Regions from separate parts of the Paenibacillus sp. GD4 genome, predicted to be linked through region 1. Evidence: riboswitches for the same ligand, from Rfam matches in the RefSeq annotation. Region 1 holds a riboswitch; the other holds the start of a gene.
The links. A riboswitch is a leader RNA that binds a small molecule or an ion and turns the genes downstream of it on or off. The one in region 1 is predicted to bind thiamine pyrophosphate.

Region 1 (15,006 bases):
AAGGCCTCCATCATCGGGCCCATAATGTCAACCGCCCGAACGCCGAGCCGGGCCGCCTCCTCCCGCATCGTTTCCCGCAGCTCCGGCTGCACTAACGTATACGCAACGAAGCCGCCGCGCTGCGCCGCCTTTTCCAGAATGGAACGGATCTCATCCTCCGTCCGTATGTGCCCGATCCGCTTGGTCGTTACATGATGCCCGTCAAACTGGCGGATCGTTGCCCTCACAACAGCATCCGCCGTCTCCCCTACCGAATCGGAACAAATGGTAATTTCATATTGATTGTCGTCTTTCATCTGCCTTTTCCCCCATTTAGGCTGTACCGCCGATACCCAGCTCCAGCAAAATCTGCGTCATGATCGTCTTCGTCACCCGGCCGACAATTTCCAAGCGCGGACGCGTTCCCAGAGCCCCCTGAATCGGCACCACCACAGGCAAACTGTCCACCTGGTGACGAATCATTTTTCTAGCTGCATCGATTACCGATTCATCGGGTCCGACATGGACAACGTTCGGCTCACGCGTCATAACCATACTAACGGGCATCGAACCCCCATTCCCGTTACCCAGTGTGAATTTGAGCAAGTCCTTCCGGGAGATCACCCCGGTCAGGCAGCCTTCATCGTCCGCTACGATCAAATTTCCCACGTTCTCCATAAAAAGCGTAACCACCGCGTCATGAACCGACGTATGCTCTTTCACGATAACAGGGACCGCCTGCACTTCCTTCACCTTCATCTCCTGCAGCTTCCGGGATACGATCGTACCGGGCTGCACGGCCGTTCCAGCCGTATAACCTACCTTCGGCTTCGCATCGATTAATCCCAGCATAACCAGCAGAGCTAAATCCGAGCGTAAAGTCGGTCGGCTGAGCCCCAGCATCTCGGCAATCTGTTCCCCGGTGATCGGAGCATGGGCTTTAACCAATTCCACAATTTGCAATTGGCGTGCTGATAATTCGATGACAGGTCCCCCCTAACACTTAACTACCTACTACCTGCCATTGTATCAAAAAAATAGAACGGCTAATAGCTCCAAAAAGCGGAGCATATTTCTCAATTTTCTTATTTAATACACACAGTTACGCAATTTAATATGTACTATTTTCGATGTAGTGTGTTATATTTATTCCAATAAGTCATTATTAGTATATAAATGGGAGTGGGATTCGTATGGAAAGAGAGCTTGCACTTGAGGTCGTAAGAGTCACCGAGCTGGCCGCCTTATCGGCAGCGCGCTGGATGGGACGCGGGGATAAAAATGAGGCGGATGGAGCGGCAACAAGCGCCATGCGAGCCATGTTCGATTCGGTGTCTATACAAGGAACGGTCGTTATAGGGGAAGGAGAAATGGATGAGGCACCGATGCTATATATCGGAGAATCCGTCGGTAACGGACAAGGCCCTGAGGTTGATGTTGCCGTGGATCCCCTGGAAGGTACGGAGCTGGTAGCGAAAGGACTGCATAATGCGCTTGCCGTCGTAGCGATTGCCGGTAAAGGCAACCTGCTTCACGCTCCGGACATGTATATGGAGAAGCTTGCCGTAGGACCTGCCTTGGCCGGCAAGCTCAGCTTAAACGATCCTCTGGAGATGACGCTAACGAAAGCCGCGGCTATTTTGGGAAAGCCTCTCAGCAATCTTACCGTGTCCATATTGGACCGCGAGAGGCATCGGACTCACATTCAAACCCTTCGTGACACCGGTGTACGAATCAAGCTCTTGAGCGACGGGGATGTAGCCGGTGCCATGGCTCCTGCGATGGCCGAATCGGGTATTGATCTCTATGTCGGCTCAGGGGGAGCACCGGAGGGAGTACTTGCCGCAGCGGCTCTTCGCTGCTTGGGAGGGGAGCTACAAGGCCGGCTGATGGCATCGGAGCCATCGGAATGGAACCGCTGCCTCGACATGGGCATTCAAGATCCGCGCAAGCTCCTGACCATGGAGGATATGATCGGAACTGAGGATGTCATTTTTGCTGCGACCGGCATCACTCCAGGAGAAATCCTTGGTGGCGTGCGCTACCTTGCCGATCAGCAAGCGGAAACCCATTCCATCGTCATGCGCGCCAAAACCCGGACGATCCGTTTTATACGGTCCCTTCATTATTTGCCGAACAAAACACAGCTTCATTGATAAAATCTTCTCCCGTGTTATATAGTATATAAATACTCACCTATAACACAGGAAGAAGGTCTGATTTTGAGCTTTTTATTTTATACCGTTGTCGGTTTGCTTGCAGCCACTTTGGGAAGCTTGGTTGGGCTGGGCGGCGGCATCATCATTGTTCCTGCACTCGTTTATCTCGGTCCGCTCATTCTAGGCCATCCTGTCGATGTAACAACGGCCGTCGGCACTTCACTAGCCGTTCTTGTTTTCACGGCCATGTCCTCCACCTTCACCTTTGTGAAGCAGAAACGCGTCGATTTTCGCAGCGGCTGGATTTACTTTATCACTTGCGGTCCGGGTGCCATGCTTGGCTCTTATACTACACAATTCGTGAATGCGAAATCCTTTCAGCTTAGCTTCGGGTTCTTCATGCTGGCGATGGCGATCCTAATGATTCTTCGCGATAAGCTAAAGCCATTGAATGTGAAATGGGGCATCCAACGTACCTATACCGACGCAAGCGGCCAGAGCTTTGAATATGGCTACAGCATTCTCCCAGCCCTGCTCATCGGCTTAGGTGTCGGGTTTATATCCGGATTGTTTGGCATTGGCGGTGGCTCGCTTTTTGTGCCGGCTATGGTTCTGCTGTTTCGTTACCCGCCCCACGTTGCTACTGCTACCTCCATGTTCGTTATTTTCCTCTCCTCCCTCACAGGGACCTTCACCAAGCTAAGCTTAGGAGAGGTAGATCTATGGATGGTATTGGGGTTAGCTCCAAGTGCAATTGTCGGTGGCTGGCTCGGAGCCAAGATCGCCGGGAAGCTCAGCAGTAAAAAGCTGCTCTGGGTTCTGCGCATTACATTCCTTATTGTGGCTCTCAAAATGATTTATGAAGGCATTTTCTTAACCTGATACAGAAAGTCGCACAACACATGTTGTTTCAGGATAATCTCCCCGGTTTCGTCAAAAACTAAACCGACAATGCCAAAGGAGGAGAAGATCTTGGAGCGTTCTAACATGCGGTGTGCGACTTTTGCTTTCTTACTCCTTGCTATGACCTTATGCTCTTGTTCCCAAACAACGCGTCCTGCTCCACAGACATCACCTCAGCAGTCGAAGGAGTATTTCCCGGACGCGCTGCAGCAGCCTGACAATATGGTTTCTCCTCAATCGGAGGAGCGAATAGGTGCCTCACCCGTTTCGGAAGCCCCAAAGGTACTGCCGGAACAACCCGCACCGGTTCCGCAACCCGAAGCAGCGCCCGTTCCTGCCCCAATCAAGGAACCCAAACCGCCTGCTCCTCAAAAGCGTGAGAAAAAGCAAGAAAAGCCTGTCTCTCAACAGAAACAGGTCTCGTCAACAAGAAAGCTATCTTTATCTCAACTTGTTAGGAAGTACCCAGATCTCTTACTTTTAAAGGGCTCCTCAAGCTCCAAAAAAGTTGCCCTTACCTTTGACGACGCACCGGATACAACCTTTACTCCCCAAGTTCTGGATACATTGAAAAAACACAAGGTAAAGGCCACTTTCTTCCTTGTCGGAACTCAAGCGGCCAAGCATCCGGATATGGTAAAGCGGATTGTCAGCGAAGGTCATGTGATCGGAAACCATACATATGACCATAAGCTGCTTACGAAATTGTCGGATGATGCCTTCCAGCAGGAAATTATGAGAACCCAATCGATACTAGAGAAGCTCTGCGGCTATACACCACGTCTTATCCGACCACCTTATGGGGAAATCAGCGAATCCCAGCTGTTATGGGCCTCTGAGCATAATTACCGTATAGTCAATTGGAATGTGGATTCCAACGACTGGCGCCAGCTGTCAGAATCGCAAGTTTCAGACAATATTTTGAAACATACCAAAGCGGGTTCTATTGTGCTCCAGCATTCCGGCGGCGGTCCGGGACAAGATCTTTCCGGCACGGTGAACGCCCTGCCTCATGTCATCCAAACACTACAGTCACGCGGGTATAAGCTTGTCACGTTACCGGATCTGCTCGGCGAATCCAGGAAAAAGTAAGATTTCTTACATGGAAAAAAGCCCGGGAATCTTATTAGATAAGATTCTCGGGCTTTTGATGCCGGTGAAGGGACTCGAACCCCCACGGTTTCCCTCACGATTTTGAGTCGCGCGCGTCTGCCAATTCCGCCACACCGGCTAATGGCGTGCCCTAAGAGATTCGAACTCCTGACCTTTTGATTCGTAGTCAAACGCTCTATCCGGCTGAGCTAAGGGCACACAATATGAAGTTGCTAAAGTGCCGAAGACCGGACTTGAACCGGTACGGTGGTCACCCACCGCAGGATTTTAAGTCCTGTGCGTCTGCCGATTCCGCCACTCCGGCTTAAAAGAATGGAGGCGCCACCCAGATTCGAACTGGGGGTAAAGCTTTTGCAGAGCTCTGCCTTACCACTTGGCTATGGCGCCATGAAAAAAATTATGGAGCGGAAGACGGGACTCGAACCCGCGACCCTCGCCTTGGCAAGGCGATGCTCTACCACTGAGCCACTTCCGCATAATATAAAACTGGGGATCTAGGATTCGAACCTAGGCATGACGGAGTCAAAGTCCGTTGCCTTACCGCTTGGCTAATCCCCATCAAAGGTTTAATTAAAATGGGGCGATCGAAGGGAATTGAACCCTCGAATGTCGGAGCCACAATCCGATGCGTTAGCCACTTCGCCACGACCGCCACAGCTGAGACAGAAAAAAATTGGCAGGGGCAGCAGGAATCGAACCCACACCAAAGGTTTTGGAGACCTTTGTTCTACCTTTAAACTATGCCCCTAAATGAACTGGTGGAGGCTGATGGATTCGAACCACCGAACTCGTACGAGAACAGATTTACAGTCTGCTGCGTTTGGCCACTTCGCTAAGCCTCCAGGTAAAGCAATGGTGCCGCCGAGAGGACTTGAACCCCCAACCTACTGATTACAAGTCAGTTGCTCTACCAATTGAGCTACAGCGGCAAGTATGAAATTATAAAGGTGGCTCGGGACGGAATCGAACCGCCGACACGAGGATTTTCAGTCCTCTGCTCTACCGACTGAGCTACCGAGCCTAGTTAAAATAAAAAATGGCGGAGCCGACGGGATTCGAACCCGCGGTCTCCTGCGTGACAGGCAGGCATGTTAGGCCTCTACACCACGGCTCCGCAATAAAAATTGGTTGCGGGGGCAGGATTTGAACCTGCGGCCTTCGGGTTATGAGCCCGACGAGCTACCGGGCTGCTCCACCCCGCGTCGTGTAAATCTTATATGGTGGAGGCTGACGGGATCGAACCGCCGACCCTCTGCTTGTAAGGCAGATGCTCTCCCAGCTGAGCTAAGCCTCCAGGTATTGCTATGACCCGTAGGGGATACTCATCACTACGTGATGAGACTGCGAAGTATCGCTATCGAAGCTTATGCTCCGACGAACCCAAGGGTTCTCATTAAAGGGTATTGCTATGACCCGTAGGGGATTCGAACCCCTGTTACCTCCGTGAAAGGGAGGTGTCTTAACCCCTTGACCAACGGGCCTTATAACTCTTTCTTAATAAGGTATTGCTACGGAGAGAGAGGGATTCGAACCCTCGAGACGCTTGTGACGCCTACACGATTTCCAATCGTGCTCCTTCGGCCAGCTCGGACACCTCTCCATATGGCTCCCCGAACAGGACTCGAACCTGTGACAACTCGATTAACAGTCGAGTGCTCTACCAACTGAGCTATCAGGGAATAATGTTTCAAAGCGACTTGCGCCTTGAAAACTGGATTCGAAACTTCAGCAAATGTCATATGCTTTATAGGATAAGCCCTCGACCGATTAGTATTCGTCAGCTCCACACGTTGCCGCGCTTCCACCCCGAACCTATCTACCTCGTCGTCTACAAGGGGTCTTACATACTGGGAAATCTCATCTTGAGGGGGGCTTCACGCTTAGATGCTTTCAGCGCTTATCCCTTCCGTACTTGGCTATCCAGCCGTGCCTCTGGCGAGACAACTGGTACACCAGCGGTACGTCCATCCCGGTCCTCTCGTACTAAGGACAGCTCCTCTCAAATTTCCTACGCCCGCGACAGATAGGGACCGAACTGTCTCACGACGTTCTGAACCCAGCTCGCGTACCGCTTTAATGGGCGAACAGCCCAACCCTTGGGACCTACTTCAGCCCCAGGATGCGATGAGCCGACATCGAGGTGCCAAACCTCCCCGTCGATGTGGACTCTTGGGGGAGATAAGCCTGTTATCCCCAGGGTAGCTTTTATCCGTTGAGCGATGGCCCTTCCATTCGGTACCACCGGATCACTAAGCCCGACTTTCGTCCCTGCTCGACCTGTTTGTCTCGCAGTCAAGCTCCCTTATGCCTTTGCACTCTTCGAATGATTTCCAACCATTCTGAGGGAACCTTGGGGCGCCTCCGTTACTCTTTAGGAGGCGACCGCCCCAGTCAAACTGCCTACCTGACACTGTCCCCACACCAGCTAATGGTGCCAGGTTAGAACTCCGATACGATCAGGGTGGTATCCCAACGGCGCCTCCACCGAAGCTGGCGCTCCGGCTTCCTAGGCTCCCACCTATCCTGTACAGATCGTACCAAAGTCCAATATCAAGCTGCAGTAAAGCTCCATGGGGTCTTTCCGTCTTGTCGCGGGTAACCTGCATCTTCACAGGTATTAAAATTTCACCGGATCTCTCGTCGAGACAGCGCCCAAGTCGTTACGCCATTCGTGCGGGTCAGAATTTACCTGACAAGGAATTTCGCTACCTTAGGACCGTTATAGTTACGGCCGCCGTTTACTGGGGCTTCGGTTCACAGCTTCGGGTTTAACCCCTAACCGCTCCCCTTAACCTTCCAGCACCGGGCAGGCGTCAGCCCGTATACTTCGCCTTGCGGCTTCGCACAGACCTGTGTTTTTGCTAAACAGTCGCTTGGGCCTTTTCACTGCGGCCCCCTCGGGCTATTCACCCTACCGAGGCACCCCTTCTCCCGAAGTTACGGGGTCATTTTGCCGAGTTCCTTAACGAGAGTTCTTCCGAGCGCCTTAGCATGCTCTGCTCGCCTACCTGTGTCGGTTTGCGGTACGGGCACCTTCTCCCTGGCTAGAGGCTTTTCTTGGCAGCTTGAACTCATGACCTTCGCTACTTGAATTTCGCTCCCCATCACAGCCCAGCCTTACGGTTAGCGGATTTGCCTACTAACCAGCCTCGCTGCTTGGACGGACATCCATCAGTCCGCGTCACTATCCTTCTGCGTCACCCCATTGCTCATAACGGTTCACGGTGGTACAGGAATTTCAACCTGTTGTCCTTCGACTACGCCTTTCGGCCTCGCCTTAGGTCCCGACTTACCCTGAGCGGACGAACCTTCCTCAGGAACCCTTAGGCTTACGGCGGACAAGATTCTCACTTGTCTTTTCGTTACTCATACCGGCATTCTCACTTGTAACCGCTCCAGCTGTCCTCACGATCAACCTTCACCGCTGTTACAACGCTCCCCTACTGCCCATAATTGGACTCATAGCTTCGGTGGTGTGTTTAGCCCCGTTACATTTTCGGCGCAGAGTCACTCGACCAGTGAGCTATTACGCACTCTTTCAATGGTGGCTGCTTCTAAGCCAACATCCTGGTTGTCTTTGCAACTCCACATCCTTTCCCACTTAACACACACTTGGGGACCTTAGCTGATGATCTGGGCTGTTTCCCTCTTGACAATGGATCTTAGCACTCACTGTCTGACTCCCGGGTTAAAGTCTGCGGCATTCAGAGTTTGACTGGACTTGGTAACCCTTGGCGGGCCCCGCACCCAATCAGTGCTTTACCTCCGCGACTCATCACCCGAGGCTAGCCCTAAAGCTATTTCGGGGAGAACCAGCTATCTCCGAGTTCGATTGGAATTTCTCCGCTACCCCCACCTCATCCCCGAATTTTTCAACATTCGTGGGTTCGGGCCTCCAGTGCGTGTTACCGCACCTTCACCCTGGACAGGGGTAGATCACACGGTTTCGGGTCTACGTCTACGTACTTATTCGCCCTATTCAGACTCGCTTTCGCTGCGGCTCCGGCTTCTCACCTTAACCTTGCGCGTAAACGTAACTCGCCGGTTCATTCTACAAAAGGCACGCCATCACTCATTAACGAGCTCTGACTTCTTGTAAGCACACGGTTTCAGGTTCTTTTTCACTCCGCTCCCGCGGTTCTTTTCACCTTTCCCTCACGGTACTGCTTCACTATCGGTCACCAGGGAGTATTTAGCCTTGGCAGATGGTCCTGCCGGATTCCGACGGGGTTTCACGTGTCCCGCCGTACTCAGGATCCGTCTAGAGTCTCGGTTGCTTTCGGTTACGGGGCTGTTACCCACTTTGGCCGGCCTTTCCAGACCTGTTCGCCTACCAACCTGCACTCACATTGACGTCCTACAACCCCAAGGGGCAAGCCCCTTGGTTTGGGCTGTTCCGCTTTCGCTCGCCGCTACTGACGGAATCACTTTTGTTTTCTTTTCCTGAGGGTACTTAGATGTTTCAGTTCCCCTCGTCTGCCTCCTACACAGCTATGTATTCACTGTGTGGTACGTGAGTATTACCTCACGCGGGTTCCCCCATTCGGACATCCCCGGATCAAAGCCTGCTTACGGCTCCCCGAGGCATTTCGTCGTTCGCCACGTCCTTCTTCGGCTCCTGGTGCCTAGGCATCCTCCGTGTGCTCTTATTAGCTTAACCAATCGTTCGAATGATCTTGGTTCTCCGTTCCGTTGCGCTACGCACAAAGTCACTCCAAACTCAAGACATTCTCACTAGCAGCTAAAAGATTGATGATTTCGCATGCGCTCAATCATCACATCGTATAGATGTTTCGACATTTTGCTTTGTTTCGATATCCAGTTTTCAAGGAACAAGCGGAAAAACATCTTACCACGCTGCTACCGAAGTATCAAGTGGTAGGTTATGGTGGAGCCAAGCGGGATCGAACCGCTGACCTCCTGCTTGCAAGGCAGGCGCTCTCCCAGCTGAGCTATGGCCCCAAGAAAGTATTAAGTTTATGGTGGGCCCTAGTGGACTCGAACCACCGACCTCACCCTTATCAGGGGTGCGCTCTAACCAGCTGAGCTAAGGGCCCATATTACTATATGATCCACCAAAGTGGAATCGCTTGGCGACGTTCTACTCTCCCAGGACCCTTCGGTCCAAGTACCATCGACGCTGGAAGGCTTAACGGTCGTGTTCGGTATGGGTACGCGTGGTTCCCTTCCGCCATCATCACCAAACGATTTACTTGAAAGGCATTGCACCTTTCAAAACTGAACAACGAGGAGAGTGAGCTCGCTGCAACTGTTACATCGCGGAACGATGTCAGTTGTCAGCTATTATGTCCGATGGCCTGCAGCCATCATGGACTCCATAGAAAGGAGGTGATCCAGCCGCACCTTCCGATACGGCTACCTTGTTACGACTTCACCCCAATCATCTACCCCACCTTCGGCGGCTGGCTCCTTGCGGTTACCCCACCGACTTCGGGTGTTGTAAACTCTCGTGGTGTGACGGGCGGTGTGTACAAGACCCGGGAACGTATTCACCGCGGCATGCTGATCCGCGATTACTAGCAATTCCGACTTCATGCAGGCGAGTTGCAGCCTGCAATCCGAACTGAGACCGGCTTCTAAGGATTCGCTCCGGATCGCTCCTTCGCTGCCCGTTGTACCGGCCATTGTAGTACGTGTGTAGCCCAGGTCATAAGGGGCATGATGATTTGACGTCATCCCCACCTTCCTCCGGTTTGTCACCGGCAGTCACTTCAGAGTGCCCAACTCAATGCTGGCAACTGAAATCAAGGGTTGCGCTCGTTGCGGGACTTAACCCAACATCTCACGACACGAGCTGACGACAACCATGCACCACCTGTCTCCTCTGTCCCGAAGGCCTGCCCTATCTCTAGGACATTCAGAGGGATGTCAAGACCTGGTAAGGTTCTTCGCGTTGCTTCGAATTAAACCACATACTCCACTGCTTGTGCGGGTCCCCGTCAATTCCTTTGAGTTTCACTCTTGCGAGCGTACTCCCCAGGCGGAGTGCTTACTGTGTTTACTTCGGCACCAAGGGTATCGAAACCCCTAACACCTAGCACTCATCGTTTACGGCGTGGACTACCAGGGTATCTAATCCTGTTTGCTCCCCACGCTTTCGCGCCTCAGCGTCAGTTACAGTCCAGAAAGTCGCCTTCGCCACTGGTGTTCCTCCACATCTCTACGCATTTCACCGCTACACGTGGAATTCCACTTTCCTCTCCTGCACTCAAGTCTCCCAGTTTTCAGTGCGAACCAGGGTTGAGCCCTGGGCTTAAACACCAAACTTAAAAGACCGCCTGCGCGCGCTTTACGCCCAATAATTCCGGACAACGCTTGCCCCCTACGTATTACCGCGGCTGCTGGCACGTAGTTAGCCGGGGCTTTCTTCTCAGGTACCGTCATTTCCAGGGCAGTTACTCCCCGGAACGTTCTTCCCTGGCAACAGAGCTTTACGATCCGAAAACCTTCATCACTCACGCGGCGTTGCTCCGTCAGACTTTCGTCCATTGCGGAAGATTCCCTACTGCTGCCTCCCGTAGGAGTCTGGGCCGTGTCTCAGTCCCAGTGTGGCCGATCACCCTCTCAGGTCGGCTACGCATCGTCGCCTTGGTGAGCCGTTACCTCACCAACTAGCTAATGCGCCGCAGGCCCATCTGTAAGCCACAGCTTGCGCCGTGTTTCCAAGCTCCTCCATGCGAAGAAGCCATCTATCCGGTCTTAGCTACCGTTTCCGGTAGTTATCCCGGTCTTACAGGCAGGTTGCCTACGTGTTACTCACCCGTCCGCCGCTAGGGTCCGAAGACCCTCGCTCGACTTGCATGTATTAGGCACGCCGCCAGCGTTCGTCCTGAGCCAGGATCAAACTCTCCAATAAAGTAGTTTGACTTGCTCATGTTCAAAGCTAGCACGAATCCGAAGATTCGTTTTATTTTCACTCTCTCGTTGTTCAGTTTTCAAAGGGCAATGTCGGACAAAGTCAAACTCTGTAACCTTGTCGTTTGTTGTCGTCGTTTTCAGCGGCGACTTTTTTAATATACCACATTCGCCTATCTGATTGCAAGTGTTTTTTTTAATTCTTTTTAACACTCGGGATTTCGTTTCATTCAACCCTACCTCAATCGGACGAGTCGCCTTAACGACGAAGAATAATTTATCACATAGGCAAAGCTTAAGTCAAGCCTAATATTTCGAGCCATATTGAGAAGAAGAGCAAGAGCATACAACCTCGCCCCTGCTCTTCTTTTGGTCCTCTATTCGATCATACCTTCCTCAGGGCTGCTCGCAGAGGCATAGCGCTTCTTAGGTATACGTCCCGCAAGGAAACCCTTCCGTCCTGCTTCCACGGCCAGCTTAAAGGCCTCTGCCATCAAAACCGGATCCTTCGCACCGGCAACAGCCGTATTCAACAGCACACCGTCCGCTCCGAGCTCCATAGCCAAGGCTGCATCCGCAGGACCACCGATACCGGCATCAACAATAATAGGAACCTTCGCTTCTTCGATAATGAATCGCAGGTTCCCTTGGTTCACAATTCCTTGACCGGAACCAATCGGAGATGCACCAGGCATCACAGCAGCCGCTCCCGCCTCCTGCAGCTTACGTGCAAGGATCGGATCGTCCGATGTATAAGGAAGTACGATGAAGCCTTCGTCTACCAGGATTTTCGTCGCCTCAAGCGTTCCCACAGGATCGGGAAGAAGGGTTCTTGGATCGCCAATGACCTCTACCTTGATCATGTCGCAAAGTCCTGTTGCCTTGGCAAGTCTAGCTATGCGGACCGCTTCCTCTACCGTATAAGCCCCTGCCGTATTCGGAAGCAGCGTGAACTTCTTAAGATCCAAGGTCTCAAGAAAATTCGGCGCATCCGGATTATCAATCGGCAAACGTCGGATAGCAAACGTAAGTACATCCGCCTCCGAAGCCTTAACAGCCTCCGATTGAATTCCAAGGTCGGTAAACTTCCCCGTACCTAACAAAAGTCTTGACTTGAACTCATAAGGACCAATTTTCAACACGCCGCTCATAAAAAGCCGCACCTCCTGGAATAGTAAAGTATAGATGGACGGGCTTATCAACCCCCGCCTACAAAGTGAACAATTTCAATCCGATCTCCGTCCTTCAAAGCGGTCTCCTCGTACCGCTCCCGGTCAATAATCGTCCGGTTGAGTTCTACCACAAGGATCTTCTGATCTAATTTAAAAGCCTTTAACAAATCCAAAACGTTAGTTACGTCCGTTACCTCACGAATATCCCCATTCACTGTCAGCTGCATCGTGCCACCTCCCTAAAGGTCTCTACAAGCATAAAAAAAGCCAGCCGGCTAGGGCTGACTTCTTGGGTTCTACGCTGCAGAGCATCTCGTATCCGCAAAATAAGTCCACTTCCCTACGCTGGCATCACCCAGTGCCCCGCCTTACAGGCAGGCCGTATCAGGTTCCAAGGGTCAAAGAATGTCGCTTCTTACTCTCAGCCCCGCATGCAAGGGCTCCCCTAGTGGTATTCGATTACTAATATCATATCATAAGCTGGTAATGAATTATAGAGTATATCTTAATTCCAAGACGCTTAAATCATCTTCAATCACATAAGCGACTTCCCGAGCAAGTGCCTTCGTCACCAGCTTATTCAAGAGCAACGGCAGCTCTGTGCGCACATCCGACAACTTAGGCAGATGCTGCAGTTCTTCAAGACTCCAGGCAACCTCCCTGCTGCCCAGCACCTCAATCAGCAGCTTGCAGCAGCGCTCCATCTTGGACATTACGGAAAATTCACAAGCGAGAAGAACTAGTTGGACCCTCTGCTCAACGGTTTCGCTGCTTTGCATCAGCTCTTCATACAGCTTGTAGACACCGGGATTGATGCTTTTAATTTGACGCCATACGGTAACTTCAGGGTGATAGCCCGCCTCAATGATGACAATTCGCGCCCAATGATGCAGCGCTTCGAAAATATTATGATAAGCATCAAGATCATGCTTTTCCGATATATATTCCTTCGTTTGCAGGTAGCTTCGCAAAAACTTGGAAAACTCGATAAGCAGCTTGTGTTCCCTAAGCTCTACAGGAAACTCAAGCACGCGATGTCTCAAGCCCTCCAAATACATATCCCGATCCAAAAGTATCTCTCCTTTTAAGATCCAATAAATGATATTGCGATGCTCTCCATGTAAAATGAATTCATCCAGCTCTTCCGGGCTCATCCAACGTTCTTGTATACGGCGCCCCTCTTTACTATAATGGTACTGTTGATGTGTACGAGCCGGGTCTTGGGATATAACCAGCAGCAGCAAATCAAACCCGTCGGTGACTGCCGAGTAAGAAGAAGGGTTTTCTACCGCGATAACCCCGATAACTGATTCACTCTCCCGAAACCTTGCTATCCATTGCTGCTTCATTATAATCATCCTACTGGCCCCCCATGACCGTTACACATCTCTTTTTAGGTTATTTATTTCTACATTCGGACACCGGTTTCCTGCATCATTCTGTGACAAATCATACAATTCTTTTACACGAAAGAAGGCCCGACATGATACTCAGATCCAGTAAAGTCAATGAATTCCGGTTATGGGGATTACTGCTGACAATGGGCGGCATGCTGCTCATGATTCTCGGCCTTGCCGGAATCGTTTTTGATTGGGGAACCGCAGGCAGAATTATTGCCGTCATCTGTATGCTGATCGGAGCCATAGCCATGCTGGCTAGTATGGCGGTGTATTTCGCAGCAGGGATGATGTCGACCAGTGCAACCGTAGTGGATTGCCCGGAATGCGGCAAGCCCACGAAAATGCTGGGCAAAACCGATCGCTGCATGTATTGCAAAACGATTCTTTCCCTGGACCCGAAGCACGCTCCTCCGTCAGGGGAACAAACCCCAGCCGGGAAGTAGGCTGCACAAAAAAACTGGCCCTTTGTCAGCAAAGGAGCCAGTTTTTTTATTTAAGGTATAAGATGAGTGCGGATAAACTCCCAAAGCTCAGGACTTTCATAGCCGCGCCGCCAAGAGGCGATGCCGGCAAGGTCATATTTGTTCACTAGCTCCAGACGGGACTTCACGGACGTTTCATCCTCCAGCCAAATCCGCTGCAGCTTTCCGTCTTCGGTGTATTCCACGTAGTTTTGTCCGGTTTCCTTCGAAAACTCCGGGGTTAAGCCTTTTTCCTTCATAATTCGTTTGGACGTATCCATAAAAATCGCCCGGGAGGAGACTTTCGTCTTGCCATCCTTCATCTCTTCGGTCCATAAACGGGTGTAGAACGGAATCCCGAGCACCAGCTTGGAAGCAGGAACCTTCTCCTCCTGCAGCAGTACCTGCACCGTTTTCTCCACCCAAGGGAGAGATGCGACCGAGCCTGCCTTCGGGCTGCTCGCCCAATGCTCGTCATAGGCCATTACCATCATATAATCGACCGTTTGGGCGAGGGCAGGGCGGTCGTAGAAAAGCGACCACATCTCTGTCCCGGATTTCGGCGTAACGTCGATTGAAACGACTAAGCCCTGCTCATGCAGAAGCGGCGTCATTTCCCGCACGAATTGCGTCAGGTTCTGCTTATCTGCGGTATACACATTCTCGAAGTCAATGTTAATGCCGTCGAGCTTATACATCTGAGCAAAGCTGAGCAGCTGTTTGATCATGTTCATCCGCTTATCGTAGGTGGACAGAGCCTCCGTCGTTTGTTTCGGCTCGAAACCGTTGCTGAACAGCCCCCACACCTGGTAGCCGCGTTCATGCGCCCATTTGACATAAGCGGCGCTGGCCAGGTTCTTCAAATTGCCTTGACCGTCCGCCAAGTGAAACCAGGTCGGGCTGACGACGTTCAGACCGGGCATTGCGGAAATCTTAGCGGTGT
Region 2 (15,006 bases), 380 kb from region 1:
CATTATTCCTTGGGCTTTTCCTGGGTTGTGTGTCTAGCCTTTGCACTGGGAGGTTTGTTCTTCGGAGGTGTTACGGTCCGGTCAAAAAGCATACTACCTTCCATATTATGGCATGTGGTTATTAACCTGCTTATGGTTTTCAGCGGGATGATCTTATGATTTCGCCCAAATATTTCCTCCCGCCTGACAGAACAGGTGATTTTTCCTTCTTCGGCCGACTTATGCTATGATTATTATGGTCAAACTTCACCGGGAAGGAACGATACTTAGATGGCAAACATGGGTTCGCCTGTAGGAAGCACACGATTGATTTTACGGCTGGAGATTGAGAAGGATACGGTATCCTTCGGACAGATCGCTGTAGCGATCAATGAAGTAGGCGGTGATATTGTTGCAATCGACGTGAACCAGGTGAGTAAGAACACGACGATTCGGGATATTACGGTGAATATCGTCGACCAGAATCAAACGGATGCCTTGGTGGAGAAAGTAGGCTCCCTCAACGGCGTCAAGGTGATCAATGTCTCCGACCAGACCTTTCTCGTGCATCTTGGGGGGAAGATCGAGACGGTTCCTAAGCTGCCCATCAAAAATCGTGACGACCTGTCACGTGTCTATACACCCGGCGTAGCGCGCATTTGTATGGCGATTCACGAGGATCCCCTCAAGGCGCATTCGCTGACGATTAAGCGCAACACGATTGCGGTCGTTTCCGACGGCTCGGCGGTACTCGGACTCGGTAATATCGGACCTGAGGCCGCAATGCCGGTAATGGAAGGGAAGGCCATGCTGTTCAAGCAGATGGCCGGGGTGGATGCCTTCCCGCTGTGCTTGAATACGCAGGATACGGAGGAGATCATTCGGATCGTGAAGGCGGTAGCCCCTACCTTCGGCGGTATTAACCTTGAGGATATTTCGTCGCCGCGCTGCTTCGAAATTGAGGAGAGACTCATTCAGGAGCTGGATATTCCGGTGTTTCATGACGACCAGCACGGCACGGCCGTGGTTATTCTGGCTGGATTGTACAACGCCGTGAAAATCGTCGGGAAGCCGCTCGAGGATTGCAAGGTCGTAGTATGCGGCATCGGCGCTGCGGGTATCGCCTGCACCAAAATGCTGATTGCCGCCGGCGTCCGCAACGTCATCGGAGTGGACAGGCAGGGAGCCATTGTACGAGGCAACTCCTATGATAATTCCGCGTGGAGCTGGTACGCGGAGCACACCAACCCGAACGGGGAGAGCGGCCGTCTGTCGGATGTGATCGAGGGAGCGGATGTTTTCATCGGTCTATCGGGCCCACGTGTGCTCAGCGTCGACGACGTGAAGAAGATGGCGAAGGATCCGATCGTCTTCGCGATGGCCAATCCTACCCCGGAGATTCCTCCGGAGGAGGCGGAGCCTTATGTCCGTGTCATGGCGACGGGACGGTCGGATTACCCGAACCAAATCAACAACGTGCTGTGCTTCCCGGGGATATTCCGAGGCGTGCTGGATTGCCGGGCCTCCCGTATCACGGAGGAGATGAAGCTCGCAGCGGCCAAGGCCATCGCCTCCGTCGTCAGTGACGACGAGCTGAATGAGCAGTATATCATCCCGAGTGTTTTCAATCAGAGCGTGGTGGAGAAGGTCAAGGAAGCCGTCATAACGGCAGCCTATGAGTCCGGTGTTGCCCGCCGCCGCAGCGCGAAGGAGCAGTCAAGGACGGACATGGGCTAAGACTCGGGTGGAGATATCCTTAATCAAAGCGATTTACAGCAAAAAAAGGTCAACAGCGGTGTAAGATGCACCGCTTGCTGACCTTTTTTCTTTAGCTTGAAGCTTCCTCCGTCCACTGCCGGATCGTCTTGTCGCTAGGCAGGAAGAAGGTAAACAGCCCGAGCAGCGGCAGGAAGCTGATCATCTGCATGACCGGGGTCAGCTGCAGCCGGTCGATCATACCGCCAAGCGCTACGGCGCCCAATGCGCCGAGACCGAAGGCAAGGCCGATCGTTAGGCCGGATACCATGCCCACCTTGCCGGGGAGAAGCTCCTGAGCATACACCACAGTAACCGAGAAGCTGGATAGCAGTATAAATCCGTTCACGAGCAGGATTACATGAGTCCAGAAGGGATCTGCATAAGGAAGCAGCAGCGCCAAAGGCGCGGTCCCCAGCATCGAGAAGAAAATCAGGTTGCGCCGCCCGAATTTGTCGGAGAGCGGACCGCCGAGGAAGGTACCGAACACTCCCGCAGCGGAGAACAGGAAGATATAGATCTGTGCTTGCTCCAGCTTGATGCCGAACTTCTCCATCAAGAAGAACGGATAATAGGTAGAGATCCCCATGCTGTACCACGAACGGGCAAAGATCAGGAACAACAGCATGCTGACCGCAAAGGTAATTTGCTTTTTGCGGGCGGGGCTCATGGTACGGACAGCTCCCGACCGTTGGACCGGAGGGTTCGCCGCCATGTAGCCGCCGTACCACCGGGCAACGGTCAGCTGGACGACGATGCCGAGTCCGGCGACCAGCGTGAACCAGATGGCACCGAACTGGCCAAGCGGCGCGAAGACGAGCGCCGTCATGACGGACGCGAGTGCTTGTCCGGAATTGCCGCCGACCTGGAAGATCGATTGCGCCAAGCCCCGGCGGGAGCCCGCCGCCATGTAGGCAACGCGGGAGGACTCCGGATGGAAAATGGCGGAGCCTAGCCCGACGAACAGCACGGACAGCAGGATAAGCGCATAATTCGGTGCCAGCGCTAATCCGAGCACCCCGATGCAGGTAAGTCCCATGCCGAGCGGCAGCATCATAGGAGTCGGCTTTTTGTCGGCGTAGAGGCCGATCATCGGCTGCATAACGGAGGACGTCATGTTCAAGGCAAAGACGATGACGCCGGACTGCATATAGTTTAACCCCATGGAATCCTTCAGAATCGGAAGAATGGCCGGGATGACGGACTGAATCGTGTCATTTAACAGATGGACCAAGCTGATGGCGAACAAAATACGAAACACGGTTGGCTTGATGTCTGACTGCGGTGCCGCAGCCTGCTTCCTTCCTATGGAAGAAACGGCCGCAGCACTTGGCTGCACTTGCATGGGAAAGCTCATCTCCTTATTTTTGCATAAAGGTACCGAGAGCCTCGCCCATTTTTACTTTGCTTCCTACCTTCAGATCAGCCCGGCTCTCGAACGTGGCGGTCTCGGTGAGTAGTACGATGGTGGAACCAAATTCGAAGTAAGCGAGCTCATCGCCGCGCTCCAGCCGATCCGGAAGCGGATCGACATACCGGATGCTGGCTACATTCAACGCTCCGACCTTGACGACGGCAACCTCGCCGCCTTCATGCTGCATGTACGTGACCAATCGTTCATTGCGGCTGAGCACCCGTCGCATGAAGCGCAGTCCGAAGTCGTTGACCGGATAAACCTTACCGGGGATGTGCTCCTTCTCTACGATGATGCCGCTGACCGGAGTATGAATGCGGTGATAGTCCGTTGGACTCAAGTACAGTACATAGAAAAAACCGTTCTTATAATTCACCATCCGCGGCGAATGATTGAGCAGCTCGTCAATGGTGTAATCCTGACCTTTGACATTCAGGATCAATCCCTCTTGAATCGGTCCCATGCCGGTGATCAGGGCGTCGACAGGGCTGACCATGGCGCCTGGAGCCGTATGGATGGGACGGAGCCCCGTTTTCAGCCGTCTGGTGAAAAAGTCGTTCAGCGATGCATATTCATGAAGGCTCTTCTCCGCATCCTCGACGGGAATGCCGTAGGTCTTAGCGAATTGCGGGATGAACCCGCGGCTGAGCTTGGATTTGGCAAAGGCTCCTGTCATTCGGGAAATGGTTTTGCGGGAGGATAGCTCGGTTAGAAGCCGGAATAACGAACGTTTCATGCTGGTTAGGTTCACCTGTTTCTTCATATTTGTAAAGTCCTACCGACTATAGTGACACATTCCGGGAGCAAGCGCAACCAAGAAAAAGTCGCCTAAACAGCAAGAAAAGGCCCGGAGGGGCCTTTCTCTTCACGTAATTATTGCTTTTTGTACTCCTGACAGGCTAAGCAGGCCGAGATATTCACAAGAATCGGGTTCTTGGAGCCGGAATATTTGGTGCAGGAGATAGGGGCCCGCAGCTGGGGATCATCTGAAATACATATGCAGTAAGGACATTCCGAAACGAGCTCCGTGGTGACCCAAAGCAGCTGCTGCTTCAATTCATCGATTTGATTCATTAATAAGAATGTCTCCCTTAGCGAAATAGAGGTACCAATTACCTATATCTTAGCATGGTTGCCAACGATTTACTTGCGTAATGTGACACAATTTTTATAAAAATTACCTAAAATGTTCTATCTTCCTACGGAATTTATTCGTTGACAATCGGAGCAAAGGTGCTTAATATGAGTTATGTCACTAGGGGAGCCGTAGGGCTGAGACTGGATCAATAGATCCTAGACCCTCTGAACCTGATCTGGATTATGCCAGCGTAGGGAAGTGGAGAGCGTATGCGCGCGATCATGATAAGCTCATCTGGGCCACTTCCATAGTTTTGCGGAGGCGGCCCTTTTTGGCATACATGTCTCGGAACCCGGTTGACAAAACAAAAGGAAAAAAGGAGTTGTGAGGTTTATGTCCAAAGGTTTGAAGCTGACCGATATTTTGGTCACCGTCGTTATTTCCGTTGTCCTTGCTGCCATTTATCATTTTTGGGCCGCCGTGTATGAGGTGGCTAAAGCACCCGGACTTCAGCTCGAGCAGCTGATGTACGGGATGTGGTTTATTGCATCGACGGTAGCGTTCCTGCTCATTCGCAAGCCCGGGGTTGCCTTTCTGGCTGAAGCGGCAGCGGCAAGCGGAGAGCTGCTGCTCGGTTCCCCGTTCGGCGTCGAGGCGTTAACGTACGGTCTGGTGCAAGGGATTTGCGCCGAGCTGCTGTTCGCTGCAACAGGGTATAACCGTTACTCGGCCGTAACGGCGGGACTGGCCGGAATGGCCGCAGGCGCAGGCGCACTGGTGTTCGATTTCTTCAAGGGGTACATGACGGAATTGCAAACCTGGAGCTTGGTGCTGTATATCGTTTTCCGATTCGTGGGGGCGTTTGTGATCTGCGGCTTCGTGGCTGCCGGCTTGGTGAAGGCGTTGGAGGCTACCGGTGTGGCTCAGCTCGTACGGCCGGCAAGCCGCGCCGACTATGATGCGCTGAACCGCAAGACGACGAAGATGTAATGAGTACGATTGCTATGAAGGAACTGGCGGCTGCTGTGGAAGGGCTGCGGCTTAAATTTCCGGGGAGCGACGGACTTCTCTTCGAGGAGCTGTCCCTCTCCGTCAGACATGGAGAGAAGGTGCTGCTGCTCGGTCCGAGCGGCTGCGGAAAGTCGACCTTGCTGCAGGTGCTAAGCGGGCTGATCCCACAAGCGATTGAAGTGCCGATGCTTTGTGACAGCAGTGTGGTGCCGGCGGCTTCGGGCTACTTGTTTCAGGATCCCGAATCGCAGTTCTGCATGCCGTTTGTGGATGAGGAGATCGCCTTTGTACTGGAAAATATGCAGGTGCCTAGGCCGGATATGGCGGGCTTGATCCGCCGGTATCTGGAGCAGGTTGGATTGCAGCTGCCCGACCCGCATGTGCCGATTGCCTCGCTCTCTCAAGGCATGAAGCAGCGGCTGGCTCTTGCGTCATTGCTCGCCCTGCAGCCGGAGGTTTGGTTCTTGGATGAACCGACCTCTTTGCTGGACCCTGAGGGGACCAAGCAGGTTTGGACGACGGTGAAAGAGGTGACAAGGGATCAGACGGTCATCATCGTAGAGCATAAGATCGACGAGATCGTGGATTTCGTGGACCGGGTCGTCTTGTTCGACTACGAGGGCTCGATTCTCGCCGACGGAGAGCCTGCCAGCGTGTTTCGCGATCATAAGCGGGAGCTTCAGGAGTATGGCATTTGGTATCCCGGCGTGTGGTCGGATTATACGGCAAGTCCACGGTACTGGGATGCGACAAAACGTGGCGGCGCCCTGCCTAGCGATGGAGCCGTTGAGCCATTGCTGAAGCTGAGACAGTGGAGCGGCTATCGCGGCAAGGCACCGAGGATTCATGTGGATACCGCAGAAGCGGCAGGTGCGGACTGGATTGCCGTTGTCGGAGAGAACGGCGCCGGCAAGAGCACACTCCTTCAAGGACTGATGCAGCTTATTCCGACTAAGGGCGAATACAAGGTAAGGGGAAATCTCGTCCGCGGCTTCGAGGATATTGGAGATTCCACCGGATATGTGTTTCAAAATCCCGAGATGCAATTTGTGACCGATTCCGTCAAGGAGGAGCTGGCCTTCAATTTCCGCAGGGACGGAGACCCGGAGTCTCTCGTTCAGGAGAAGACGGAGCAGCTGCTGAAGCAATTCGGCTTGGCGGGACACAGGGAGCTGCATCCTTATCAGCTGTCTCTAGGGCAAAAGCGAAGGCTAAGCGTAGCCGCCGCAACGGTGAAGCAGCAGAGGGTTCTTCTTCTAGATGAGCCTACCTTCGGGCAAGATGCGGAAAACACGTTCGCCCTGCTCGAGCTGCTGGAGGGCTGGCGCAGACAAGGTACGCTGATCATTATGGTAACACACGATCCGGAGCTCGTCCGTTATTTTGCAACAACGGTATGGGAAGTGGAGAACGGAAGGCTGACAGCGGTGCTGTCACCCGAACAATATGTACGGCGGTTCGAGGAGCAAAGAATTTGCGAGCCGGTGAATTAGGGCAGAAGGGAAGTGAAGAGAAGATGCAGCAGGCCTGGGATATCAAGGAGACGTGGCTTCATCGGGTGAACCCGAGCTACAAGCTGTTGCTATCGGTTGTTCTGTTTTTGCTTATCTTGCTAACGCATAACATCAATGTGCTGGCGAATACGACATGGATGTTCGTACTACTACTGCTTGCCTGTTCGGGGCATCCGAGGTCGCGTGTGCTGCTGCTGCTGCTTCCTTTCACCATTCTTTTCGTGTGCTCGATGACGTCGATGGTGTTTTTCGGCAAGGGAGAGACGACCTGGTTTCGCTTCGGGTTGATTCATGTGACCGAGGAAAGCTTCTATCGAGGGGTACATATCGGGTTGAAGACCGTCAATATGGCGCTGGCAGGCTTGCTGTTCGCCTTGACGACGAGGCCGGTAATGTTATTCTATTCGCTCATGCAGCAGCTGAAAATTCCTCCGAAGTATGCCTACAGCTTCATGGCGGCCTTCCGGCTGATGCCGATGATCCTTGACGAATTCCGGACGCTTCGCATGGCGCTAAAGGTCCGGGGGGTCAAGGAGAAGCATGGACCGGCAGGCTGGTACGGGAAGCTGCGCCGCTATGCGATCCCATTGCTGGCTCAAAGCATCCGTAGGGCCCAGCGGATCGCCGTGGCAATGGAAGCGAAGCGTTTCATGGCAGTGAAGCAGCGAACCTTCTACTATGCGATCGGCTGGTCCCGCGTAGATCTGCTTTGGCCGGTGCTGCTGGCCGTCTTATGGACGGCCGCCGTCTGGCTCGGCTGGAATCTGCCTTTCTTTAGCGTGGGGGATGTGCGGTATGAAATCAACTCTTAATACGGGAGGCGTGGATAAACCTATGAAATTCTCAGACCAACTAAGAGCCGCGGCGGATGCAAGCTGGAACGCCAGCTTCGAGCATCCGTTCGTGCGCGGAATCGGGGACGGAAGCCTGCCGCTTGCGGCGTTTCGTCACTACGTGCTGAATGATGCCTATTATTTGTCGCATTTCGCCAGAGTCCAGGCGCTTGGAGCTGCAAAGGCTGACGACCTATTCACGACGAACCGGATGGCGGTGCATGCGCAGGGCACCTACGGGGCCGAGCTGTCGCTGCACGAGAAGTTTTCCAAGCTGCTTGGCATTACCGACGAGGAACGCAGCCGTTTCCAGCCTGCTCCCACGGCGTATGCCTATACTTCGCATTTGATCCGGGCGGCTTACACGGGACATCTCGGCGACATTGTTGCTGCGATACTGCCGTGCTACTGGCTCTACTACGAGATTGGAGAGCGTCTGGCCGGCTGCACGCCGGAGGAGCCAATCTACCGCGAATGGATTGCCGCTTACGGCGGGGAATGGTTCCGGGAGCTGGTTCAGGAGCAGATCGACCGCGTCGATGCGCTGGCGGAGCAAGTCACTGAGGCGGACCGCGAGCGGATGAAGCAGCATTTTTTGATCAGCAGCCAGTACGAGTATCTGTTCTGGGATATGGCTTATAAACAGGAAGCTTGGCCGATTGGGTAAGGAATGGAACGAGAGCACAGCTCCATGGGGAGTGCTGCTCTCGTTTTTTTGTTTTCATCATAGCTGCACGCCGTAGAGTGCCGAGCAGGAAATGCAAAGCTGCTATAGAAAGTGATAAGCGCCAGACACCCTGTAACGCGATTTTTTCATCTTATGGTCGCAGATGAACACATTTTTGGTACAGTAAGATGAATTTTTAACGTTACAAGGAGCGTTACCGGGCCGTGATAAGCACCAGACGCATTGTAACGCGATTTTTTCATCTTACATTGGTAGATGAACACATATTTGGTACAGTAAGTTAAAATGAACGAAACCGACTACCATTTTGCATTACGTAGGGTGAATTTGGAAATCAATTGATTGAGCAATCAAATCAATATTCCAAAACAGAGCTACAAACAAAAGGAGGTCGGTTTAGTAATGAGTATAACCATAAAATATGTTGGTCTAGACGTATCCAAAGAAAAAATAGCTGTAGCCATCGCCCCCGAAAATAGAAATGAACCCGTCAGGTTCCATGGTGTCATCTCGCATACGAAGGAGGCTGTTCGTAAACTAGTTAATCAGTTAATGAAAGATGATGACGTAAAGTTAAGTATATGCTATGAGGCTGGCCCTACGGGGTTCGTCTTGTATCGATGGCTTTTGGAGATGTATGTGGAATGCAGCGTCATCGCACCAACAGACTTAGAGGGGAATACTCGAATAAAAACAGATAAGAGAGATGCTGTACGTCTAGCGCAGCTCTGGAGAGCAAATGAATTGACAGAGATCTATGTACCACGTCCCGAGGATGAAGCCTTGCGAGATTTGGTTCGGGCCAGGGAAGATGCCGTACAAGACAGGAATCGGCATAAACAGCGTTTAACCAAGTTTCTGCTTCGCCATCAGATCCACCCGCCCAAGGGCGTTCGAGTGTGGACTCAGCCATATGAAAATTGGTTAGATACTTTACGGTTTTCTCGGTGTTGTGAGGATATGGTATTCCAAGAATACCGAAACAGCATCCAAGAAGCTACGAACCGGATCCGAAGATATGAAGCGGAGATGGAGAAGCAAACGAGTGAAGGATGCCAAGCGACCATGATCCAAGCATTGCAGGGGCTCCATGGCGTTGCCCTAATTACAGCCGTTACTGTAGCTTCGGAACTTGGCCACATTGCAGGAAGATTCGCATCCCCTCAGCAGCTCATGAGTTATGTGGGGCTGGTGCCATCAGAACGTTCTAGCGGGGGGAGTCGTTGGCAAGGTGGGATAACGAAAGCTGGAAATGCCCATATACGTAGGGTATTGGTTGAAGCCGCCTGGAGCTATCGGAGCTCACCTGCCATACGGAAAACGCTGCGAGATAGGCAAAAAGGACTGAGTTCGGAAATTGTCAATATCTCCTGGAAAGCACAAAAGCGATTACACCACAAATACAAGAAGCTCCTTTTCAAAGGAAAGCACAAAGGAACCATCATCGCCGCAGTAGCCCGAGAGCTTATAGGTTTCATATGGGCCATAGCCAAGGAAGTAGATAAGCAAAAAAACAGCATCACAGCATAAAAAATAAGGGTATGATTGAATGAAAAAGGAAGTGATTCCGGCTTAGTGAGTTAGGCAATGCGTTACGTTACATTCTTTGGCTCGAGGGCAAAGTACTAAAGCAAGGCAGAGAGTAATAATCCGCGGAAATCACCTGCGCAAAGTCAATCTTTCAGGTAGTGCGGCTTCATGCGCGTCGTAAGTTTAGCAGGTAAGCTCTCTGGTCGTATACAATTCACTTGTGATAACCCACGAATATCAGGTTGCCAACCGGCGCAAAGAACCATTTTGCCCTCGTGCCAAGGAATGAAACTCATTCGAACCACAAGCTCAAATTAAAGAAAGACAGCAGGGAGCACGCCCCCTGCACCCCGTTACTCGCCGTAGGGCAGGGTCTGGCTTGATCAGCCAGACCGAAGTAAAAAAGTATGGGCAGAGTGAACCGCCTGTCAAAAAAGGCATTTGACAGGCTTACTTTAGAGCACTCCAAATCAAGGGTACGTGCTGAGCACTTGACGGTTTCGTTCATATCAGGTGATTTCATAACGTTACAGGGAGCATTACCGGGCCGTGATAAGCGCCAGACGTATATCCCGCAGGCAGTGATGCCGTAAATGCTGTTCTCCTTCTCGATGGGGTCTATTTTTAATGAAGGTAACAGGCTAAAGTGATAATTATGAAATTGACTTAAAGTGCAGAAATCCACAGTCCCAAACGCGGTTCGGAACGAGATTTGTGAGAATAGGCACCTTTGCGAGAGTACAATGGCCGAATATGAGGCAAATGTTCTTGAAATGTTGTATTTACGCAGAAATCTTCGTGCTTTGGATGCAAGTCATGGTAAAAAGCTGCCTATTCGCACAAATGGCTGTCCCAAGGAGTGATCGGCCACACGCCGCGGACTTCTGACCGGGAAACAGATAAGGCACTTCGGCTTATGCGCTCCGCTTTTCCCGGATGAGCCCCAGCACCAGCGGAAGCAGCAGCAGGGTGAAGGCGGCGAGCACATACAGGCAATATTCGAACGCATAAGCATAATTGTACGCTGTAGCTTGCTTCAAACCGGACAGAAGCAGCGGCTTAACGGAAGTCTCCTCCGCAGTCAGCACGCAGCTGGCAGGGATCCCGGCAGGGTCGCCCATTCGGGTATAATCGCCATAGCAGCTCTGGAATTGGCGGGAAAGCTCCTCCATCCGGTTCTCGCTCACTTGCAGCTTCATCAGGCCGGCCTGAAGCTCCGGAACGTGCCGTGCACTCGCCAAATCCGCATGCCGTCCGAGGGTATTCATGAGAACAATTCCTATGAGCGCAATACCGATGGCAAACGCCACCTGCATACCGGTAGTCAGAATTCCGGAGGCCGAACCGACATCTTGTCGCTGTATGCGGGAGAGAACGGCGTTTGTGAGGGGAGCGGCTAAGCTGCCCTGACCGATCCCAAGCACGGCAAGCGCCGGAATCCATTCATAGCCCTGCAGGGAAGTTCCCGTCCTATGCACCGATAAGGCAAGCAGCAAATAACCTGCTGTGGTGAGCAGAGCGCCGAAGGTCAGCACGTGCGGACCGAGCTTGGCTACAGCCTTCGCGGAATAGAGCGACGCTGCGAAGTAACCGGCCCCCATCGGCAAAATAATCATCCCTGCCTGAAGCGCAGTGAAGCCAAGGCCGAGCTGCAGGAAGTAAGCCGAAACAAGGAAATAGGCGGCTTGGGAGCATAACAGCACAAAGACGATCAGCATGCCCATGGCAAACCGGCGCTGCGCGAACAAGCTGACGTTAATGAAGGGCTCGCGGCCCCGGGCAGCCATCCGGCGCTCGTAGAAGACGAAAGCGGCCAGCACCGGTACGGAGAGGATCAGACAGGCGACCAGGCCCGCAGGCCAATGCTCCTTTTGACCCTGTACCAGCGGGAAAATCAGCATAAACAACCCGCCCGTAGCCCAAGCGGCTCCGATCCAATCCAGCTTCTCGGAAGAGCTGCTTCCTTTCGTTTCCTCTATATACATAGTCATGCCGAGAATCAGCAAGCCAACGGGCACGCTGAAGAAGAAGACGGTCCGCCAATCTAGTCCGGCCGGGTCCCAGCGCAGCAGCAATCCTCCGATTAGCTGGCCGCTTGTCGCCGCTATGCCTTGGGCAGCGCCGTAGAGTCCGAATACTCCGGCGCGTTTGTCCGGCGCATAGCTCGTTTGGATCAGCGACAGCACCTGCGGCATCATGAAAGCCGCCGACACTCCCTGCAATATCCGGAAGACTACCAGAGAGGAAACACTCTCTGCGAGTCCGCAAAGCAGAGAGGAGACGGTGAACCCGATGACTCCGAGCACTAGCAATCGTTTGCGTCCGTACCGGTCGCCGAGTCTTCCCCCGATGATGAGGGTTACGGCATAAGCGAGCGTATAGCTCGTCAAGACGAATTGAACGCCCGAGAAGCCGGCTTGAAGTCCCCGCTGGATCGCCGGAGTGGCGACATTGACGATGAATACGTTAGCTACAGCCAAGAAGACGGTCAATAAAATGACGGCCAGCAGAAGATGAGACTTGAGCTGAGGCCGTTCGCCAATTAAAGGCTCTGCTGCGGCGCGAACGGACTGGCTTGGTGAAGCTGAATGGGTTGGGTTGGACACTGTACATCCTCCTAAGGGATATGATAAAATCAATGGGGTAGACAGATCTGTCTCATACCTTGATATGATACAGACAGATCTGTCTCATGTCAACGGCATTTTCATGTCTCGAAAGGGGAACATGTGATGGAGAAGAAGGAAACCGCGAAGGAGCGCATCCTCCAGGTGGCTTCGAATTTGTTTTACGACGAGGGAATTCGGGCGGTTGGCATCGACCGGATTATTGAAGAATCAGGTGTAGCCAAGGCAAGCTTCTATCGAAATTTTGCGACGAAGGATGCACTGGTCGTGGCCTTTCTGGAGCAGCGCCATGCACGGTCGATGGAAAGAATCGAGACGGCGCGAAGCCGTTATCCCGGCGAGCCGTACAAGCAGCTGCTGGAGGTGCTCCGGCTGTTGTCCGAACGGATGATCGAGCCGGATTTTCGCGGCTGTCCTTTTATGAATACGACAATTGAGTTCCCGGAGCAGGAGCACCCCGGCCATCACAAGGCGAAGGAATGCCGGATTGTGGCTTGGCATGCCATTAAAGATATGGCGGAGGAGGCGGGGGCCAGCGACCCGGAAGCGCTGGCCAAGCAGCTTGAGATTGCATATAGCGGAGCGGTGATGACAGCATACCTGTACCGCTCGAAGGATAATGGGAAGCACTTTTACCATGTCGTGCAGCTGCTGCTGAAGGAGCATTTCCCCGATCACGCAAAAAATCCCGCCGTGCTGAATTAGCCGCGGCGGGATTTTTTGCTTGTTACTGGCTTATTCGATTGCCTTTAAGTTCGCGGAGCTGAACCAGCTGCCGGTATGCTTGAATCCGGTCCAACCGGGCCAGCTCATCCGACTCGGGCATAGAGCTTCGGGGGACTCCGGCAGAAGACGAACCGACGGCTTCCGGGTGTACGGCCATTTGAAAGGCTTGAGGATTTTTAATAAATTTATATAAAAAATGATCATTCAACATAAAGGTCAGCTCCTTTTCATGCTATAGCTTTCGTAGGCTTTTACCAATTTAAGGGGAGATTTAGCAAATAGGTATCCCGGCGAATATGCAGCTCCTCTTCCAGCCTCTGTTCCTGCAAGGGAATAGGGGCCTTTTTGTGCTGCACCGGCTGCCATATATCGTTCACTATTGCTTCACATCCGATGTGACGAAGATCATAGTGACTTACGGTACACAGGCTCTACAATGAGCACATGACATAAATCACACCCGTATGGGGAGGGAATCAACGATGGCTAAGCCTGAACCGAAAATCCAAGCAGAGCAAGGGAAGAAGCAGGTGGATTCGCGAAGCAAGAGCGGAACTGCAATGCCGCCGCAGCACAAAGAGCCTGAGCTTAAAGGGGCCTTTGCTTCCGTCATGCTGCTTGGAGCGTTTCTCGTGCTTACCTGGGTAGGCGCGTACGTGTTGTTTATTTCAAGAGGGTAACAGGGGGAGATTACAGATGCATATTCATCGACTAGAAAAAATATGGCTCATTTTCGGAATCGCGATGCTCATTACGTTCCTGACCGTGGTAGGCGTGGGAGCCTTCGCCCAAGGGATGCAGCCGCCGGGTACGCACAGACATACGGTGGATCCGGAGACCGTCGACAAGACCGCTCCCTTCGACAAGCCGGGACTGAAGAAGGTGGGCGACAACGAATACGAGGCTTACATGCTGGCTTTTGCCTTCGGCTATTCGCCGGGTAAGATGGAGATTCCGGTTGGGGCTACCGTAACGTTTCACATTACAAGTAAAGATGTAGTTCATGGCTTCCAAATCCCAGGTACGAATGTCAACATGATGGTCATGCCGGGGGAAGTGAATCAGCTGACCTATAAGTTTACGAAGCCGGGCGAATATCTGGTGCTCTGTAACGAGTACTGCGGTACGGCCCACGAAATGATGCAGACAAGAATTATCGTTAAATAATCAAAGGGGTGTAGGCAATGACGACAGACTGGAAAAGCTTCGACCGGCGCGATAGCGCCTTGTCGCTGGCCCATATCCTGTTCGCCTTCGGGGCGTTATTCATCGGCGGCATCGCCGGCTTGCTGCAGGGCCTTGTCCGCGGCGGCATGCTGGAGCTGCCTTACGGGATCGGGTATTATCAATTGCTGACGGCACACGGCGTGCTGATGGCGCTCATTTTCACAACTTATTTCATCATCGGCTTTATGTATGCGGGCTTGGCCAAAACGCTGGGCGGCAAGCTGCTTCCGATCGCCAGATCGTTTGGCTGGGCGGGTTTTGTGTTAATGACCGTGGGTACGCTTCTGGCTACGGTACTGATTCTGCTGAATAAAGCGACCGTATTATACACATTCTATGCACCAATGAAAGCTTCCCCATGGTTTTATGTGGCACTTGTGCTCGTGGTCGTGGGCAGCTGGACGAGCGGCTACGGTATGTTTGCGAACTACCGCTATTGGAAAAAGACGAACGTAGGCAAGCTGACGCCGCTGTTCTCCTTTATGGCGATCGTCACCATTCTGATGTGGGTCATTGCGACACTGGGCGTAGCGATCGAGGTACTGTTCCAGCTGATTCCATGGTCCTTCGGCTGGGTCGAGACGGTCAATATTATGCTGAGCCGTACGCTGTTCTGGTATTTCG

Region 2: linked by a shared signal. The riboswitch ahead of RAC89_RS17860 (ECF transporter S component) and the one ahead of thiS (sulfur carrier protein ThiS) in region 1 are both predicted to bind thiamine pyrophosphate.

The regions. Positions count from the first base shown of each region.
Region 1 is NZ_JAVCYK010000001.1:3,296,773-3,311,778, reverse strand. It holds gene RAC89_RS16005 (pyruvate, water dikinase regulatory protein) at 1-296, opposite strand, end outside; gene RAC89_RS16000 (helix-turn-helix transcriptional regulator) at 313-942, opposite strand; gene glpX (class II fructose-bisphosphatase) at 1,173-2,135, shown strand; gene RAC89_RS15990 (sulfite exporter TauE/SafE family protein) at 2,202-3,020, shown strand; gene RAC89_RS15985 (polysaccharide deacetylase family protein) at 3,111-4,133, shown strand; tRNA gene RAC89_RS15980 (tRNA-Leu) at 4,193-4,272, opposite strand; tRNA gene RAC89_RS15975 (tRNA-Arg) at 4,276-4,352, opposite strand; tRNA gene RAC89_RS15970 (tRNA-Leu) at 4,373-4,458, opposite strand; tRNA gene RAC89_RS15965 (tRNA-Cys) at 4,468-4,541, opposite strand; tRNA gene RAC89_RS15960 (tRNA-Gly) at 4,555-4,629, opposite strand; tRNA gene RAC89_RS15955 (tRNA-Gln) at 4,641-4,712, opposite strand; tRNA gene RAC89_RS15950 (tRNA-His) at 4,731-4,806, opposite strand; tRNA gene RAC89_RS15945 (tRNA-Trp) at 4,829-4,902, opposite strand; tRNA gene RAC89_RS15940 (tRNA-Tyr) at 4,911-4,996, opposite strand; tRNA gene RAC89_RS15935 (tRNA-Thr) at 5,008-5,083, opposite strand; tRNA gene RAC89_RS15930 (tRNA-Phe) at 5,103-5,175, opposite strand; tRNA gene RAC89_RS15925 (tRNA-Asp) at 5,192-5,268, opposite strand; tRNA gene RAC89_RS15920 (tRNA-Met) at 5,280-5,356, opposite strand; tRNA gene RAC89_RS15915 (tRNA-Val) at 5,373-5,448, opposite strand; tRNA gene RAC89_RS15910 (tRNA-Glu) at 5,564-5,635, opposite strand; tRNA gene RAC89_RS15905 (tRNA-Ser) at 5,666-5,754, opposite strand; tRNA gene RAC89_RS15900 (tRNA-Asn) at 5,758-5,833, opposite strand; rRNA gene RAC89_RS15895 (23S ribosomal RNA) at 5,902-8,814, opposite strand; tRNA gene RAC89_RS15890 (tRNA-Ala) at 9,041-9,116, opposite strand; tRNA gene RAC89_RS15885 (tRNA-Ile) at 9,135-9,211, opposite strand; rRNA gene rrf (5S ribosomal RNA) at 9,243-9,359, opposite strand; rRNA gene RAC89_RS15875 (16S ribosomal RNA) at 9,497-11,031, opposite strand; gene RAC89_RS15870 (thiazole synthase) at 11,408-12,181, opposite strand; gene thiS (sulfur carrier protein ThiS) at 12,229-12,429, opposite strand; TPP riboswitch at 12,523-12,659, opposite strand; gene RAC89_RS15860 (nucleotidyltransferase-like protein) at 12,694-13,560, opposite strand; gene RAC89_RS15855 (DUF2614 family zinc ribbon-containing protein) at 13,686-14,045, shown strand; gene RAC89_RS15850 (glycosyl hydrolase family 18 protein) at 14,096-15,006, opposite strand, start outside.
Region 2 is NZ_JAVCYK010000001.1:3,680,063-3,695,068, forward strand. It holds gene RAC89_RS17835 (CPBP family intramembrane glutamic endopeptidase) at 1-159, shown strand, start outside; gene RAC89_RS17840 (NAD-dependent malic enzyme) at 280-1,716, shown strand; gene RAC89_RS17845 (MFS transporter) at 1,808-3,079, opposite strand; gene asd (archaetidylserine decarboxylase) at 3,096-3,884, opposite strand; gene RAC89_RS17855 (hypothetical protein) at 4,022-4,222, opposite strand; TPP riboswitch at 4,396-4,500, shown strand; gene RAC89_RS17860 (ECF transporter S component) at 4,620-5,216, shown strand; gene RAC89_RS17865 (ABC transporter ATP-binding protein) at 5,216-6,730, shown strand; gene RAC89_RS17870 (energy-coupling factor transporter transmembrane component T family protein) at 6,754-7,563, shown strand; gene tenA (thiaminase II) at 7,586-8,251, shown strand; gene RAC89_RS17880 (IS110 family RNA-guided transposase) at 8,675-9,802, shown strand; gene RAC89_RS17885 (MFS transporter) at 10,717-12,408, opposite strand; gene RAC89_RS17890 (TetR/AcrR family transcriptional regulator) at 12,535-13,134, shown strand; gene RAC89_RS17895 (hypothetical protein) at 13,157-13,366, opposite strand; gene RAC89_RS31735 (cytochrome c oxidase subunit 2A) at 13,638-13,835, shown strand; gene RAC89_RS17905 (cytochrome c oxidase subunit II) at 13,852-14,322, shown strand; gene RAC89_RS17910 (b(o/a)3-type cytochrome-c oxidase subunit 1) at 14,340-15,006, shown strand, end outside.